DNA from 3 places in the Halopseudomonas xinjiangensis genome. Region 1 is predicted to be linked to each of the others. Evidence: riboswitches for the same ligand, from Rfam matches in the RefSeq annotation. Region 1 holds a riboswitch; each other region holds the start of a gene.
What was found. Region 1 has a riboswitch for cobalamin ahead of BLT85_RS16235 (cobaltochelatase subunit CobN). Riboswitches for the same ligand answer to the same signal wherever they lie in the genome.
Positions count from the first base shown of each region.

Region 2: linked by a shared signal. The riboswitch ahead of btuB (TonB-dependent vitamin B12 receptor) and the one ahead of BLT85_RS16235 (cobaltochelatase subunit CobN) in region 1 are both predicted to bind cobalamin.
Region 3: linked by a shared signal. The riboswitch ahead of BLT85_RS12895 (TonB-dependent receptor domain-containing protein) and the one ahead of BLT85_RS16235 (cobaltochelatase subunit CobN) in region 1 are both predicted to bind cobalamin.

Region 1 is NZ_LT629736.1:3,441,871-3,447,332, forward strand. Features, by position in the region: gene ligD (DNA ligase D) at 1-1,957, shown strand, start outside; gene BLT85_RS16230 (DUF2188 domain-containing protein) at 1,977-2,201, shown strand; gene BLT85_RS17035 (small membrane protein YohP) at 2,275-2,361, shown strand; cobalamin riboswitch at 2,490-2,621, shown strand; gene BLT85_RS16235 (cobaltochelatase subunit CobN) at 2,705-5,462, shown strand, end outside.
Region 2 is NZ_LT629736.1:1,679,005-1,684,466, forward strand. Features, by position in the region: gene cobO (cob(I)yrinic acid a,c-diamide adenosyltransferase) at 1-65, opposite strand, end outside; gene BLT85_RS07660 (hypothetical protein) at 101-676, opposite strand; gene btuB (TonB-dependent vitamin B12 receptor) at 715-2,535, opposite strand; cobalamin riboswitch at 2,648-2,893, opposite strand; gene cadR (Cd(II)/Pb(II)-responsive transcriptional regulator) at 3,021-3,473, shown strand; gene BLT85_RS07675 (hypothetical protein) at 3,483-3,734, opposite strand; gene BLT85_RS16655 (cytochrome c oxidase subunit 3) at 3,731-3,946, opposite strand; gene BLT85_RS16660 (hypothetical protein) at 4,039-4,251, opposite strand; gene BLT85_RS16835 (hypothetical protein) at 4,362-4,613, opposite strand; partial or broken gene BLT85_RS16845 (cbb3-type cytochrome c oxidase subunit I) at 4,725-5,089, opposite strand; gene BLT85_RS16770 (hypothetical protein) at 5,098-5,241, opposite strand.
Region 3 is NZ_LT629736.1:2,772,641-2,778,102, reverse strand. Features, by position in the region: gene BLT85_RS12900 (cobalamin-binding protein) at 1-484, shown strand, start outside; gene BLT85_RS12895 (TonB-dependent receptor domain-containing protein) at 564-2,378, opposite strand; cobalamin riboswitch at 2,483-2,678, opposite strand; gene dxs (1-deoxy-D-xylulose-5-phosphate synthase) at 2,708-4,621, opposite strand; gene ispA ((2E,6E)-farnesyl diphosphate synthase) at 4,767-5,462, opposite strand, start outside.

The sequences.
Region 1 (5,462 bases):
TCCCAGGGCGGTGAAGAAAAAACCGGCCACGCCGCGCACGACGAAATCTTCGAAACTCACGGGCGCCGAGCCGGCGCCGCTTCCCGAATCGATCAAGCCGGAGCTGGCGACTCTGGTCGAGACGATCCCGGACGGCGACTGGCGCTACGAAATCAAGTTTGACGGCTACCGAATCATGGCGCGTATCGAAGATGGTGAAGTCCGTCTATTGACGCGCAACGGGCACGACTGGACGGCGAAGATGCCACGCCAGGCCGAGGCGCTGGCCAGTCTGGCGCTGGAATCCGCCTGGCTCGATGGCGAAATGGTTGTCACCGATGAGAACGATCTTCCGGATTTTCAGGCGCTGCAGAACGCCTTCGAGGAAGGCAAAAGCGGTGGCATTGTTTACTACCTCTTCGACATGCCCTATCTGAACGGCATGGATCTGCGCAAGGTGCCGCTGGAGGCGCGCCGCGGCGCGCTGGCCGAGGTGCTACAACGCAGCGAAGACGACATCCTGCGGTTTTCCGAAGACTTCGACGAATCGCCGGATGCGATGCTCAACAGCGCCTGCCAGATGAAGATGGAAGGTTTGATCGGCAAGCGTTCCGGTAGCACCTACGTATCACGTCGCAGCAATGACTGGATCAAGCTCAAATGCAAGCATCGACAGGAGTTCGTCATCGTCGGCTTCAGCGAGCCCAAGGGTAGCCGCAGTGGCTTCGGGGCGTTGCTGCTTGGCCTGCACGATACCGACAGTGGCGAACTGCGCTATGCCGGCAAGGTCGGCACCGGTTTCAACGAGGCGACCTTGCGCAGCATTCACAAGCAGCTCAAGCCGCTCGAGACGGACAAGCCGGCAGTCGCCAACCCGCCCAAGGGCGCCGATGCCCGAGGCGTGCACTGGCTCAAGCCGAACCTACTGGCCGAAGTGTCGTTCGCCGAGATGACCAAGGATGGCAGCGTGCGGCATGCCGTGTTCCAGGGGTTGCGCGACGACAAGCCCGCCAGGGACATCGTCGCCGAAAAGCCTGCCGCAGCGGCTCCAGCCCGCGGCAAGAGTCAGACTGCGGGCCGCAAGGCGGCCAAGGCCGGGCCGAACCTGCGGATTACGCACCCCGACCGGGTGATCGACGCCAGCAGCTCGACCACCAAACTGCAGCTCGCCGAATACTACGCCAGGGTCGCTGGCTGGATGCTGCCGCATCTGGAGAACCGCCCGGTTGCGCTGGTCCGCGCCCCGGAGGGTCTGTCGGGTGAGCTGTTCTTCCAGAAGAACGCCGATCGTCTGGCCATTCCCGGCATCGAGACGATGGGCAAGGAGTACTCCGGCCAGCCGGTGATGATGGTCAACAACGCCGAGGCGCTAATCGGTGCAGTGCAGATGGGGACCATCGAATTCCACACCTGGAACGCGACCTCGGCTGACCTGGAGCGGCCGGACCGATTCATCCTTGATCTCGACCCCGACCCGGCGCTGCCCTGGAAGGCGATGGTCGAGGCGACCCAGCTCACCCTGGCTGTGCTCGACGAGCTGGGTCTTCAATCGTTCGCCAAGACCAGTGGCGGCAAGGGGATTCACCTGGTGGTACCGCTTACCCCATCGGCCGGGTGGAGCGAAGTCAAGACCTTCAGCCAGGCGATCGTCAAGCATATGGCCAAGCTGTTGCCGGACCGCTTTTCCGCCGTCTCCGGCCCGAAAAACCGTGTTGGACGCATATTCATCGACTATCTGCGAAACAGCCAGGGCGCGACCACTATCGGTCCGTTCGCCGCCCGCACCCGCGAAGGCATGCCGGTCTCGGTGCCGATCTTCCGTGAAGAGATCACCGAGATCCCCAGCGCCAACCTGTGGACCGTCCACAACCTGCATGAGCGGCTTGAGGAGCTGGACGAGGACCCCTGGGCCGGTTACGCCGCAGTCGAACAGACCATTACCGCCGAGATGCGCGAGCGTCTGGGCATGAAACGCTGACCGCCGAGAGGGGACCCCCATGCAGAACTATCACGTCACACCGACCGACAACGGCTGGCAACTGATCAAGGAAGGCGCGTCGCGACCGGCCCGCCGCGCACAGACCAAAAAGGAAATGCTTGAGCTGATGCAAGAGTTCATGGAGGGCAAGACCGCCTCGGTGAAGATTCATCTGCAGGACGGCAGCATCCAGGAGGAGCGCACCTATCCGCGTCGAGCGGATCCGGCCAGCAGCCCGGGCTGAGTCGCGCTTCGTCCGAACCTCCGGGTACCAGCCGTGTCACACGCTTCGAACATCCTTTTTTCAGGAGCAACGCATGCTTAAGTTTCTTGCCAGCACCGTCGGTATCATTTTCCTCATAGGCCTGTTGGTCATCATCGGTCTGCTCATGCTGATTTTCTGAGCCTACCGCAGGGCGGAACGGGTCAGCCGGGACCGGCTGGTTCACGCCGCCCCGCGCGTTTTGCCACCTGCGTGCTTGATTCCACTTCGCGCACTGCGTATGGTGCTGCGCTTGTCAGCGCCCGGCGCTGATCGACTGGAGTGCGCGGTGCCCGTAACCATGGGCTAATTGGAAGACAGTCGAATGCTGTCGCTGCCCCCGCAACGGTAGGGTCGTTTCGAACGACCGAGCCCGATACAGCCCACACTCCCCAGGTAAGGTTGCGGTGGGCGACCTCCCGATAGAGACAGCAACGCGCCCGCGTACTGTTTTCGTCGGTAGCCCACGTCATGACGGAGTGGGCATGCGACACCATCGATATCTCTTTCTGCTGTTTTTCGTCGGCCTGCTCTGGCCGGCTCTGGGTCATGCCCGCATCAATGCCATCGTCTCGCAGTACAGCGCTGCCGAGTTCGCCTCTGCGGCCGGCATGTTCGACGCCTCCGGCGCGAAGCTGGCAGTAAGCGCACGCACCCCCGAACAACTGACAGAACTGAGCGATGCCGAGATCGAGCAATGGCTGGCCGAGGGCACACAGCTGCTGGTGGTCGGTTTGTTCGGTCCGGAGACCGAACGCCTGCAGCCACTACTGCAGCGTTGGCGCGGCAACGATATGTTCATCATGCATAGCGAGCTGCATCTGGTCGCGCTGTCGCGGAGCTCGGGAAAACCGGTTTTCGACACAACCGAACAGGCACGCCTGCTCGGCGCGCAGAAGCCGGGTGATGATCTCGCCGGCTGGGTCAGCCAACTGCAGCAAGCGCATCCACAGCAGGCTGAGTGGATAGAAGCCCGCAGCTACTGGCTGTCTGGAGGCAGCGACAACATTGCGCGCCTGCTCGGTTGGCTTGCCGCCCGTCAAGATCCGCGAATTGAAGTCGCTGCGCCTGTGCCGCGCCCCGCCTGGCGCTTCTACCAGAATGGCGCTATCCGCGAAGCAGCTGAGCTGCAGTGGCAGGAAGGACGGGCAGTGGCCATCATTGACCACAGCCGCGCCGACCGCAGCGGTGATCGGCAGCTCAACGACGAGTTGTGCAAGGCCCTCGCCGCTCGCAAGCTTGGCTGCGTCAGTCTGTTTGCCGACTGGGGCGAGGGCACAGTGGCTGCGCTGCGCTGGTTGGTGGAGGGCGAACACCCGCCGCTGGCTGCGGTGGTGGTGTTGCAGGACTTCGTCATGGGTGGCGGCGAAGGGCGCGACCAGGCGACGGCACTGCTGGCGCAACTTGACGTTCCGGTAATCAAGGGGCTGCGTCTGGATGACCGTGACGAGAACGCCTGGCAGCTGTCCAGTGACGGGATTGGCCGCGACAAGGTGCATTACCAACTGGCCTTACCTGAACTGCAGGGCAGCAGCCAGCCGCTTGCGCTGGCTACCTGGCAGTCGGCGCGGCTCGATCCGGTCAGCGGCATCCGTTACGGCTTCAGTGTGCCGGTGGTCGAGCGGGTCGAGTCACTGGCCGATCGCGTTCGTGGTTGGCAGCGTCTGCAAGTGAAAGCGAATGCCGACAAGCGAGTGGCTATCGTCTATTACAACCACCCGCCGGGGCGGCATAACATCGGCGCCGACAACCTCGACGTGCCGCAGTCGCTGTTTGAAATGCTCAAGCGCCTGCAGGCCGAGGGCTACGCGACCGGACCTCTGCCGGAGTCGCCCGAGGCGCTACTTGAACTCTTGCAGGAGCGCGGGGTAAACCTGCCCGAGCATAACGACGCGTTGGCGCACATGGCCAAGCATGTGCAACGGGTCAGTGCCGATAGTTACCGCGATTGGTTCGCCGGCCTTCCCCAGGCTTTGCAGGCCGAGATGGTGCAGGGCCCGTTGGGTTACTGGCATGCCCAGTTGCGCAGGGCGATCGAAGCGTCCGAGTTCGAGCGAGCCGGTCAGGTGCTCGAGCAAGGCAGCAGCGAGCTGCACCATGTGCTCGACGGGGTCGATCATCCGGCTCGTCAACGGGCGCTGGATCTGCTGGCGCAGCTTGAAGCACTTTATCAGACCGCCTTGCAGCAACCATCGCAGGCCGACTGGCCTGGCGCTGAAGCGCTGGTCGATGCCCTTGCTGCGACCGGCATCGAAGGGCTGCGCGGGTGGGGTGCGGCCCCCGGACGGGTCATGGTCCATGAAGACGAGCTGATCCTGCCCGGGCTGCGTTTCGGCAACGTATTCATCGGACCTCAGCCGCCGCGCGGCTGGGAAGTGGACGAAGAACTGTTGCATGCCAATCTGGTGTTTCCGCCACCCCACCAGTATCTGGCGTTCTATCACTGGCTGCGCGACGACTTCGCCGCCGACGCCATCGTCCATCTCGGCCGGCATTCCACCTATGAATTCCTGCCGCGCCGGCGTGCGGCGCTGAGCGACGAAGACTATCCGCTACAGATCATTGGCGATGTGCCCAGCATTTATCCGTACATCGTCGACGGGGTCGGCGAGGGCATCCAGGCCAAGCGCCGCGGTCTGGCGGTCATGGTCGACCATCTGACGCCACCGCTGGTCGCCACGCCGCTGTATGACCATCTGCTTCAGCTTCGCCAACTGATCGAAAGTTTCGAGACCGGTAGCGGCCAGCACGACGGACCGGCGCGCCGGGCGACCATCGCCCAGATCAAGTCCATCGTCAGCCAGGCCGGGCTGGAAGAGGAACTGCGGGAATCGATGGCCGAGCCGCTTGCGGCGCGCGGCATCGAGTTCGAGCAGGTCGATGACGATCTTCTGGTGCATGAGGTGGGGCACTACCTGACCAACATCCAGGAACGTTTCATGCCGCTGGGGCTGCACGTGTTCGGCAAGCCGTGGACGGACGAGGCCGTCGACACGCTGCTGGCATCGATGGGCGAGGGCGCCGAAGCGCATCGCCAGGCTCTGGTCGACTCGCCCGCCGCAGAGATGACCGCACTGATTGGCGCGCTGGAAGGACGCTTCGTCCGACCGGGCAAGGGTAATGATCCGGTGCGCACGCCCGAAGTACTACCCACCGGCCGCAACTTTCACGCGCTGGATAGCAGCCTGCTGCCCAGCCGAGTCGGTTGGGGGCTTGGGCAGGAGCTGGCCAGCCAGGCGCGCC
Region 2 (5,462 bases), 1.8 Mb from region 1:
AGCAGCCCGTGTTCATCCTGGGCCTGGGCGATCTTCTCGTCCATTACCGCCTTCTTGCGCTGCATGCGCAGGCGGTGACGTTCATCGCGTTCGGCGTCGCTCACGCGTGACGGTCCTGCCCGTTGCGCAGCGGCGCCGCGGCGTGAAGCGCTGCATACAACAGCGCAGCGACAGCCACGTAGAAGGCCATGGTCGCCAGATACTGCGGATAGTAGGTCGCGATCCGCTCAAGCATGCCAACGAACGTCGGCTCGGCGTAACGGCCAGAGAAGAAGTAGAACCCGCCGCTGGAGAACAACTGGCATACCAGCGCGCTGACCGACATCACACCGGCAAGAACCGGCAGGCTACGCAGGCTGTCCTGGTGCCAGCGAGCGTACAGACGACCGCCAAACCACAGCGCGGCGTAGGCGGGAACCAGCATCCAGTAGGCTACGGTCATGCAGTGATGACCGGCGTTTGTCCAGCCAACACTCATGACGTCCATGAAGGTCGCCTGCAGAAACAGCGCAGGGAAGATCCAGCGCGGACGCAGCAACACGCCAGCGAGGAAAAACACCGCCCACGAGGCGCTGCGCAGGTTCACCAGATCGAAATGGCTCCCCCGTGTCATCGCCATCAACAGGACCAGGGCGACGCCCACGATCACCTGGCTACGTTTGGATAGTTCGAGCATGTATTTCCCCTTTTTTGCTGTCGTTATAAGTCAACTTCTCAAATCGGTTGGTAGCGCAAGGTCAGATAACCGGCCCGGCCCGGCTGCTGATAGGTACGGGCGGTTTCATAATCGGTATCGAACAGGTTGGTCACACTGACCTGTACCCGCCAAGCATGGCTGAACCAGTACTGGGCGCGTAGATCGACTGTATTGTAGCCAGACAACTCGTTGGTGTTCTGGGTATTGTCCCAACGGCGCCCTTCGGCATGCACGCTGGCGCCGACGCCAACCGAGCCGAAGCGGCGATCGACGTCAAGATTGAACAACTGTTCTGCCCGGCGTGGCAACAGCTCACCCTGGTTGGCGCGACTGGAACGGTTCGCCGGGTCCTGCAGAGTCAGATTGGTGCGCCAGTCCCAGCTCAGCCACTGGCTGCCCAGACCCATCTCGACACCCCGGATGACTGCCTTGTCGATGTTGTACGCGCGCAGCCCGTCTCCTTGGTTGAAGTAGGCAATCAGATCATCGATCTCGTTGTGGAATACGGCTACCGACCAGTCCCCCCAGCCATGCTCGCCGTTCAGGCCTGCCTCGATATTCTTCGATGTCTCGTCAGTGATATCGGGGTTGCCGTAAAACGGATGGTACAGCTGGTTGAAGGTCGGAGCCTTGTAGGCAGTACCGTAGCTGAGGGTGGCCTGTATCGCCTGGCTGAGCGCGAAACCGTAGCCGACGCTACCTGTGTTGTGCCGACCGTGTGCTTCGTTATCGTCACTGCGAAGGCCGAGCTGCCAGGAATGGCGACCGAAGTCGGCAAGATACTGAGCATAGATGCCATGGTTGTCGCGGCTGTCTTCACGAAAATCCGTGGTGCCGTTGACCGAATCGTCGAGGTAGTCGTAGCCCAGCGTCAGTAGCTGATCCTTGGCGATCTCCACGTCGTTCTGCCAACCGAAACTGTCCCGACGGGTATCGATCCGCGTATCGAATACGCTGCCGTTGAAGGTGTCGAGCTTGTCTTCGCTGCGCCCCGCCTGAATGGTCATCCGCCATGGATCGATCGGCGAAAATGCTGCCCGGGCACCGTAGGTCTTGAGCACATTGTCCGCGTTGGCCTTACGTCCGGAGTCGAAATCGTTATGCGAGTGCACTTCGGTCACGTAGCCGTCCAGTTCCAGGCCGTTATCGAATCGATAACCGCCGTTGAGATTCGCTGCCAGCTCGCGGTAGCCGTCATGGTCCGGCTCGGGCGAAGGCGCACCGGGACGCGCGTCTATCCCACGCGTATCCAGGCTGCTGATACCCAGGTTGTACCAGGCATTGCCATGCCCGCCCGATACGCCGGCGCTGCCAGCGTGATGGTTGCGGCTGCCGACAGTGACCGACGCGTACGGATTGACGCCATCCTGCTCGCCGCGCCGGGTGAAGATCTGTATGACGCCACCTATAGCCTCGGAGCCGTACAGACTGGAGCGAGGCCCGCGTACAACTTCAATGCGCTCGATCAGCTCCACCGGCAGGTTCTGCCAGGCCGCGTCGCCGGTCGTCGCCGACCCCGTGCGGACGCCGTCGATCAGCACCAGCACGTGATTGCTGTTGCTGCCACGAATGCTCACCGTGGTGTTCTTGCCGGGGCCTCCGGTGTTGGTCAGGCTGATGCCCGGTACCCGGCGCAGCAGATCAGGCACGCTTGTCGCCTGCAAACGCTCGATTTCATAACGACCTATGACACTGGTGGCGGCGATGCCGGGCGTACTGCTCTGAGTGGTCCGGGTGGCGGTGACCACCTGATCGTCGAGACGATAGGGGTTTGCCAGAGACAAGCTGGAAGTACTGACGATGGCCACGGCCACCGAAGCGGAAAGAAAGGTTTTCATCTGAGTGCGCTGCTCCGTCGTGCCTACCCGCACGACCCTGCTGTTGGTATTGCAGGGCGAGCAACGCTGGCAGACGGCACGAGAGCCGAACACCCGCAGAAGCCCGCCGCTCTGCTGTGGAAAGCGTCAGGCCGGTCTCCGGGCTCACAAGTGAATGATCCATCGCGATGGATGATCGATTCGGCGATCGCACCTTCCCATGCCGAGGCACAGTGGTCTGAGCGATCGCTGCCGGCCAAGAGGCTGGCGGCACTTGTATACCGTTGCGGGGGCAGCGCCGGGATTGCTCGAAGAGCGCACCGGCTTCCCAGTTTCACCCACCGAATCATTGGCGGGCACCTGAAGCAGGCGCAAGGTTAGAAGTTTTGTAACAACGCGTCAACGACAGCGTCAGCGGCCATCCGCCCGCCAGGTCCGCTAACCTGGTTGCCAAGCCAGCACCCTCTAGCCACTATAGGATGAACCGGTCATTCGTTGAGGTGGACATGAGAATTGGAGAACTGGGTGCCAGCACCGCCTGCCAGGTGGAAACCATACGTTATTACGAGCAGCAACAACTGCTCCCCCCGCCCGCGCGAATGGCCAACAATTATCGCGTGTACGGGCCGGAGCACGTCGAGCGCCTGACCTTCATCCGTAACTGCCGCACCCTGGACATGACGCTCGACGAGATCAAGCGGCTGCTCGCCCTGCGCGACCAGCCCCAGGAAAGCTGCGAGACGGTGGACAGCCTGATCGACGAGCACATCACCCATGTGCAGGCTCGAATCAATGCCTTGCATGACCTGCAGAAGCAACTGGTCGAACTGCGCCACCGCTGCGGTGGCGCACGCGACATCGACAACTGCGCGATACTCGGCCAGCTCAATACGTCCGGGTCAATCAGCGCGCCGGATACGCAGGGCACGCACGTCGGCAACAGCCATCAGCACCGCTAGGATCGCACTTTAGCGCGTGAAGAGATCAGCCAGCGTCAGGGTGAACATCAGAACTATCCAGAAGCCGGCACCGAGCGCGAAAAAGCGCACCAGCGCGGGATGATCCTGCAGACGCACGAAGCCGCCGAGAAGCAGGACCACTTGCCCCGCAGAACCGATCAGCGCGAGCCAGGCGTAAGCGGGGAAAAAGTGAGCCAGCCCGACCATGCCGGCCAGCAGCGCCAGCAGGCCGATCCAGACGATGAATAGTCGTTGGCTCATGCGCCGCGCCCCACCAGGTACAGCGACGCGTAAAGCAATATCCAGATCGCGTCCACCAGGTGCCAATAAAAAGCGACTGCCTCGAGCGTGATCGCCCGTTCGGGCATCTTCATGTGGCCGGTATGGATGCGTAACAGCATGCCGATCGTCAGGGCGACGGCGACCAGTACGTGAATGGCGTGCAGCCCGGTGGCGAACAGATAGACGTGCATGTAGAGCCTCGCCGGCTGTGAGCTCAGCGGGGACTCCGGCGAGGTCGGCGGCGACAGTCCTTCGCGCACTTCCCAGGCGTACTCGAAACCCTTCAGCGCCAGAATGCCAGGCCAAACAGCGCGGCACCGCCCAGCATCCACTTCACCCGGCCGTATACCTGCCGCCGGGCCGCCTCGACCACCAGCGTCATGCACAGGCTGCCGGTCAGCAGCAGTGCGCTGTTGAAACCGGCAAGCAGGTAGTGCAAGTGTCCCATGGCCTCGGCAACTGCCTGGGTGTGGGCAACCCGATAGTAGTAGATCACCAGGCACGCCGCCGAACATCATCAGCTCTGTCGCCAGGAACAGCCATATGCCCAGGTAGGTCGCCTCGCGCTGCTGCGCAGGGGTCTGGAAATGCTCCGCCAAGTATTCCCTACGAGGTTCCATGAGTGGCCTCCGGCGGGTACTCGTAGGCTTCGAAATCGACAATGGGGATCTCCGCGAAGTTGTGCGTCGGCGGCGGCGAGGACGTGCGCCACTCGAGGCCGGCAGCGTCCCACGGATCATCGTCCGCCAGCGGACCATAGCGCAGCGACCAGAGCAGGTAGAAGAACGGCAGCACGTAACCGACCGCCAGGACCGCAGCGCCCGTCGACGACATGACATGCACGGAACATGAACTCATCCGGATAGCTGTGGTAGCGCCGCGGCATGCCCAGACAACCGAGGATGAACTGCGGAAAAAGGTCAGGTTGAAGCCGAAGAAGATGGTCGAAGCGGAGATCTTGCCCCACAGCTATGAATACATGCGCCCGGTCATCTTCGGCCACCAGAAGTGCAGCGCGCCGAAGAAGCCCGCTACCGCCGCGCCGATCATGATGTAGTGAAAATGCGCGACGACGAAGTGGTATCGTGCACGTGCACGTCCGCAGCCAGCAGCGCCAGGAACAATCCGGTCACGCCGCCGATGACGAACAAACCAATGAAGGTGACCGCGAACAGAAAGGGCGCATTGATCGTCAGGTTGCTCTTGTACAGTGTGGCGGTCCAGTTGTAGACCTTGATCGCCGAGGGAATCGCGACGGGAAAGCTTAGCAGCGAAAAGACCATGCTGGCGTACATCGATTGTCCGGCAACGAACATGTGATGCCCCCAGACCATGAAGCCGATTACCGCGATGGCCAGGCTGGAATAGGCAACGAAGCGATAGCCGAAGCGCCGTGGTGGAAATAGACGAAGTCCGGCAGTTCGGTGACGCGATTCCAGCGAATCGGTTTCCCCTCGACCAGGCTCTGCACCACCGGCTGGAGCATCTCTTCATCCGTCCATATCTGCGAATGGCAGTTCATGCAGGTGTGGGTTGCTGGCAATCCGGCAACCGAACTGGTTTCGCGGTGTCGTGGCAGTAGCGGCAATCAATCTGCAAGCCTCCCGCGTGACGCTCATGGGAAAACGGTACAGGCTGCCTGACGAACCAGCCCTTGCCGGTGCGGTAGTCGGAACGGTCGAACACGACGGCCGCGGCGAAGGCGCC
Region 3 (5,462 bases), 670 kb from region 1:
TTTGGGCGACCTGCTCGGTGAGCGCGAGCGAGCTCAAGCGCTGAGCACAGCCTATCGAGTGCAGTTGTCCAGTTCGCTCAGAAGCTCGCCGGGCGAAGGGCCGGACGTGTTCGTACAGTTGTGGAGGGAACCGATCTTTACTGTGGCTGGTGAGCAGCTTCTGAGCGATGTGCTGAGACATTGCGGTGCGCGCAATGTGTTTGCGTCGTTACCCGGACTGGCACCGCAGATCAGTGTCGAGGCGGTGCTGGCGGCGCAGCCGGATGTGATCCTCGCGCTGGCGGAAGAGAGGAGCCAGGCGGCTGGTTGGCTGGAGCGGTGGTCCGCTTATCCGCAACTTCCGGCGGTGCGGCATGACAGGTTGTATGCGCTGCACAGCGACGCCTTGGTCAGGCCGACCCCTGCGATTGCTCGCGGGGTAGCAGAGCTGTGCGGCCTGCTCGCTGCGGGCAGAGCGCACCCTGCGGCTGACCAAAAGCGCTAGCCCCGCCCCGGCCCTGTTCCCAGAGGCAACCTGGCGCAGGCCGCCGCATCAAGCAGATGCGCGCGGCTGCCCGCTGTTTTTACAGGGTCGGCGTCCAGGTCATTGATAGTCGGGCGTTGAGCTGTTCTTCCTGATAGGCGTATGTGCGCCCGGCGTAGGAATAGTTAGCCAGTCGATAGTCGCGTTCCAGAAGATTGCTGATGGCCAGGTCCCAGCGCAGGGAGGGCAGCATCCGCCAGCTTGCTCTGGCTTCCAGCGTGCCGAAACCTGACAGCTCCTGTTGATTGGCCCTGTCGTTGTATCGCTGGCTGTTGGCGATGATGGTGAACCCAACGCCGATATTGCCGAACTGGCGGTCCGCGTCGAGGCTCAACGTGCGTTTGGCCCGGCGGGGCAGTTGCCTGCCGGTGCCGCGCTCACGTGGATCCAGCCAGGCGGCTGACGCAGTGGTTTGCCAACCCAGTACATCTCTGGTCGCGCTCAGCTCGAGTCCGTGAATACGAGCCTGGGAAATGTTCTGCGCCACGTAGAACGGGTCCAGCAGAATCATATCCTCGATATCGGTGCGAAATGCCGCCACCTGCAGCGAGGTTTCATCCACCTCTCCGCGCCACTGCAGTTCGTAGCTCTTCGACCATTCCGGGTCGAGGAGGGGGTTGGCGCCGTACGCCGTGTAAAGGTCGTTGAATGTCGGGGCGCGAAAGCCTTCGCCATAGGATGCGACCAGCTGCTGACCGTTGGCGAGTGGCACGATCAACGCCGCATTGCGAGTGTTGGCGTGACCGAATTGTTCGCTATCGTCGTGCCGCCAGCCCAGTTCGGCACTGATGCGCTCTCCGCTGAAGCGGTACTGGGCGAAGGCTGCCCGGTTGTAGCGCTCGGTCCGCGTGAATTCCGAATTGCTGCGGAGCCGGTCCTCATACCAGTCGAGCCCGGTCTGCAGTTGATGAGCGTCGCTGAGCTTCAGCGTATTCAACCAGCTGGCGGAGTCGCGGTAGGTGTTGTAGGTATAGCTGGCAAAGTCATACAGGCTGTCGCGCTTATCCTCGACGTGGCCTGCCTCCAACCTTGCGGTCCAGACCCGGTTGGCTTGCCATTGAAGGTGGGTCGAGACAGTGCTCAGGCGAAAGTCGTCTTCCGGGTTGCCGAACAGGTCGTACTCGGTATTGCCCGATTGCTCGTTGAGCCGCAGACCCACATCCAACGTATCGGTAATCCAATGTCTTACGCTGAGGTTGTACGCTTCGTTGCGATAACCGTCGCGGTCTTCGTCGCCGCCGGCATTGTGCCGGGTGCGGTCGATGCCGGCAGTCTCGTTGAGGGTCCCACCGATGTCGACAGTGGTACGTTCGTCGCCTCCGGAAAGCGCCAGGCTGCGAGTGTAGGTCTGGTTGCTGCCAATACCGAGCTTCACGCGTGGTCTGAGCCCGGGCTCGCCTTGGCGCGTGAAAATCTGCACGACCCCACCAATGGCATCCGAACCGTATATGGCGGAGCGTGGACCGCGTATGACCTCGATTCGATCGATGTTCTCGACGTTGATAAATTCCAGGCTGGGCTGCCCGGCCGAGGCGCTGCCAATGCGTTGACCGTCGATCAGAACCAGGCTTTGCGTAGCGCTGGTCCCGCGTAGCGAAAGCGTCGTCAGGCTGCCAAGTCCGCCATTGCTGGTGATTGAAGCACCCGGAACGCGGCGCAACAGGTCGGCTACGCTGTAGGGCTGCAGGCGCTCAATGTCGGCACGGGTGAAAATGCTACTGGCTGCGGTACTGCTACTGGCGGGCTGCGGCTGCCGCGATGCAGTAACGATGGTGTCGCTCAGGGCGATCGAGTCGGCCGCTACAGCCAGGCTCGAGCTCAGCAGTGCGGGAATGAAAATCAGGGGCTTGTTCATATATATCCTCAAAAGAATCTTTTGAGGAGGGCGAAAGTCGGCAGAAATGGGGCGTCCTGGAGGGCGGCCGCACGCCTGCGCTGACCGGTGGCGCCCTCCGCGTCACCTCAGCAATCGTCAGGGCCGGTCTCCGGACTCACGACTTCAAGCGCGTTGCCTTCCCATGCCGAAGCACAGTGGCTGGTGACGCGCTCTGCAGGTCAGACCTGCGATCGTTTACCGTTGCGGGGGCAGCGTCGGGGTTGCACCGACTTCCCGTTTCACCCGGCCTTGGCCGGGCACCCTGCGATTGGAAAGCCGGGCGACTCTAGGGGTTTGCCGTTAGAGGGTCAAGCCTGCTTGATGGCTGGCTTGCCGATCGATGCGAGACGTGTGCGGATGGAGCGCTCGATACCGGCCGCGTCGAGGCCGCACTCAACCAGCATTTCGGACGGTTTGGCGTGTTCGACGTAGACGTCCGGCAGGCCGAGGTTCAGCACGGGCTTGCTGATGCCTTCGGCGAGCAACCATTCGTTGACCGCGCTCCCAGCGCCGCCCATGACCGCGTTTTCTTCTACCGTCACCAGCAGATCGTGTTGCTCGGCGAGCTGGCGCACCAGATCGGTATCCAGGGGTTTGACGAAACGCATATTGGCGACTGTAGCATCCAGCGAGGCCGCTGCGGTCAAGGCGTTGGCATGGAGGGTGCCAAAGCAGAGTATCGCTACCGACCTACCCTGACGGGTAATCACGCCCTTCCCAATCGGCAAGGACTCCAGCGCCGGATCGATCGCCACGCCCGGACCGGTGCCTCGCGGGTAGCGAACGGCCGCGGGACCTGAGAACAGAAAGCCGGTGCTGAGCATTTGTCGCGTTTCGTTCTCGTCCGCCGGGGCCATGATGACCATGTTTGGCAGACACCGAAGGTAGGAAAGGTCGAAGCTGCCGGCATGAGTCGGACCGTCTTCACCCACCAGGCCCGCGCGATCGATGGCGAACAGCACATCGAGATTCTGCACGGCGACGTCGTGCACCAGTTGATCGTATGCACGCTGCAGGAAGGTCGAGTAAATCGCCACTACCGGCTTCATGCCTTCGCAGGCCATACCCGCGGCCAACGTCACCGCATGCTGTTCGGCGATTGCGACGTCGAAGTAGCGATCAGGAAAACGCTCGCTGAAAGCGATCAGGTCGGAGCCTTCTTTCATCGCCGGGGTGATGCCGACGAGGCGCTTGTCATGCGCGGCCATGTCGCACAGCCATTGGCCGAAGACATTCGAAAACTTCGGCTTGCTGGCGCTGGTGGAGGTCGCTGCGACCGGCTTGGGCTCGAGCTTGGTGATGGCGTGATAGCCGATCGGATCGGCCTCGGCTGGCGAAAATCCCCGGCCTTTCTGCGTGATGACGTGAAGAAGCTGCGGCCCTTTGAGCTTGCGCATATTCGCCAGCGTGGTAATCAGAGTCGGCAGATCGTGTCCGTCGATCGGCCCGATGTAGTTCCAGCCAAGCTCCTCGAACATGGTGCCTGGCACCAGCATGCCTTTGGCATGCTCCTCGGTGCGCCTCGCCAGTTCCCACGCCTGCGGAATCTTCGAAAGTACCTTTTTGCTGCCCTCGCGCATATGCGAGTAGGTGCGGCTGGAAAGGATCTTTGCCAGATAGTTGGAGAGGCCGCCGACATTGCGCGAGATGGACATGTCGTTGTCGTTGAGCACCACCAGCATGTCCGGTTCAACGTCCGATGCGTGGTTGAGGGCTTCGAATGCCATCCCCGCCGTCAGCGCTCCGTCACCGATCACGGCAACGGTGCGCTGATCGAGGCCGCGTAGGCGCGCCGCAACCGCCATGCCCATCGCGGCGCTGATCGAAGTACTCGAGTGTCCGACACCGAAAGTGTCATAGGGGCTCTCGCTGCGGCGGGGAAAGGCAGCCAGGCCATCCTTCTGGCGCAGCGTTTTCATCTGTTCGCGACGACCTGTAAGGATCTTGTGCGGGTAGGCCTGATGACCGACATCCCAGACCAGGCGATCGGCCGGCGTGTTATAGACGTAATGCAAGGCAACGGTGAGTTCGATCACGCCGAGCCCGGCACCGAAATGACCGCCGGTCTGGCCTACGCTCCACAGGAGAAACGCGCGCAACTCATCAGCGAGCACGAGCAGGCTGGCTTCATCCAGCCGGCGCAGCGTGGCGGTGTCGTCGATGCTGTCCAGAAGCGGTGTGCTGGGACGCTCGCGCGGTATGTCGTGAAAGGTACTCGGCATCGATACTGCACTCTGGGTGCCAGCGAGCTGGCGAAAAATCAAACCGGCAGTTTACCCGATTGGCTCGCGTTGCCCAACCGCGGGTGCCCGGCGCGTACCGGCAGGCCCCTGTCAGCTCCCGCCATGCATTGCAGGCGCGCCACAATCAGAAGCGTCTCTGCACAATATAGTCGGCAAGTTCACGCAAGCGAGCAGCATCAGGGCCGAAACACTCGATCGCAGCGAGTGCTTCGTCACGCAAATGCAGTGCCAGGGATTGCGCCTGTTCGAGGCCGAGCAGGGCAGGATAGGTCGGTTTGTCGCGGGCGATGTCTGCGCCTTGCTGTTTGCCCAGCGTGGCGGTGTCGCTTTGCACATCGAGGATGTCATCCTGGACCTGAAATGCCAGGCCGATGGCGCGAGCGTAGCGGCGCAGGGTTTGCAGCTGGTCATCGGTGGCGTATTGGCTGGCCAGTGCTCCCAGTTGCACTGCTGCGCTGATCAGCGCGCCCGTTTTGTGTAGGTGCATGTCTTCCAGTGTTGCCAGATCGAGCTTGTGTCCGACGGCGGCGAGATCAATCGCTTGGCCGCCGACCATGCCCTGCGGCCCGGCGGCTCCGGCAAGCGTGCGGATCATCTCCAGACGGGTCTCCGCGGCATAGCGCGACTCCTGTGCAAGCCAGTCGAACGCCAGCGCCTGCAGGCCATCGCCGGCAAGAATCGCGGTCGCCTCGTCGTAGGCTCTGTGACAGGTCGGCTGACCGCGACGCAGATCGTCATCGTCCATAGCGGGCAGGTCGTCATGGATCAGGGAATAGGCGTGGATCAGCTCAACCGCAGCGGCGGCGGTGTCGGCCTGTTC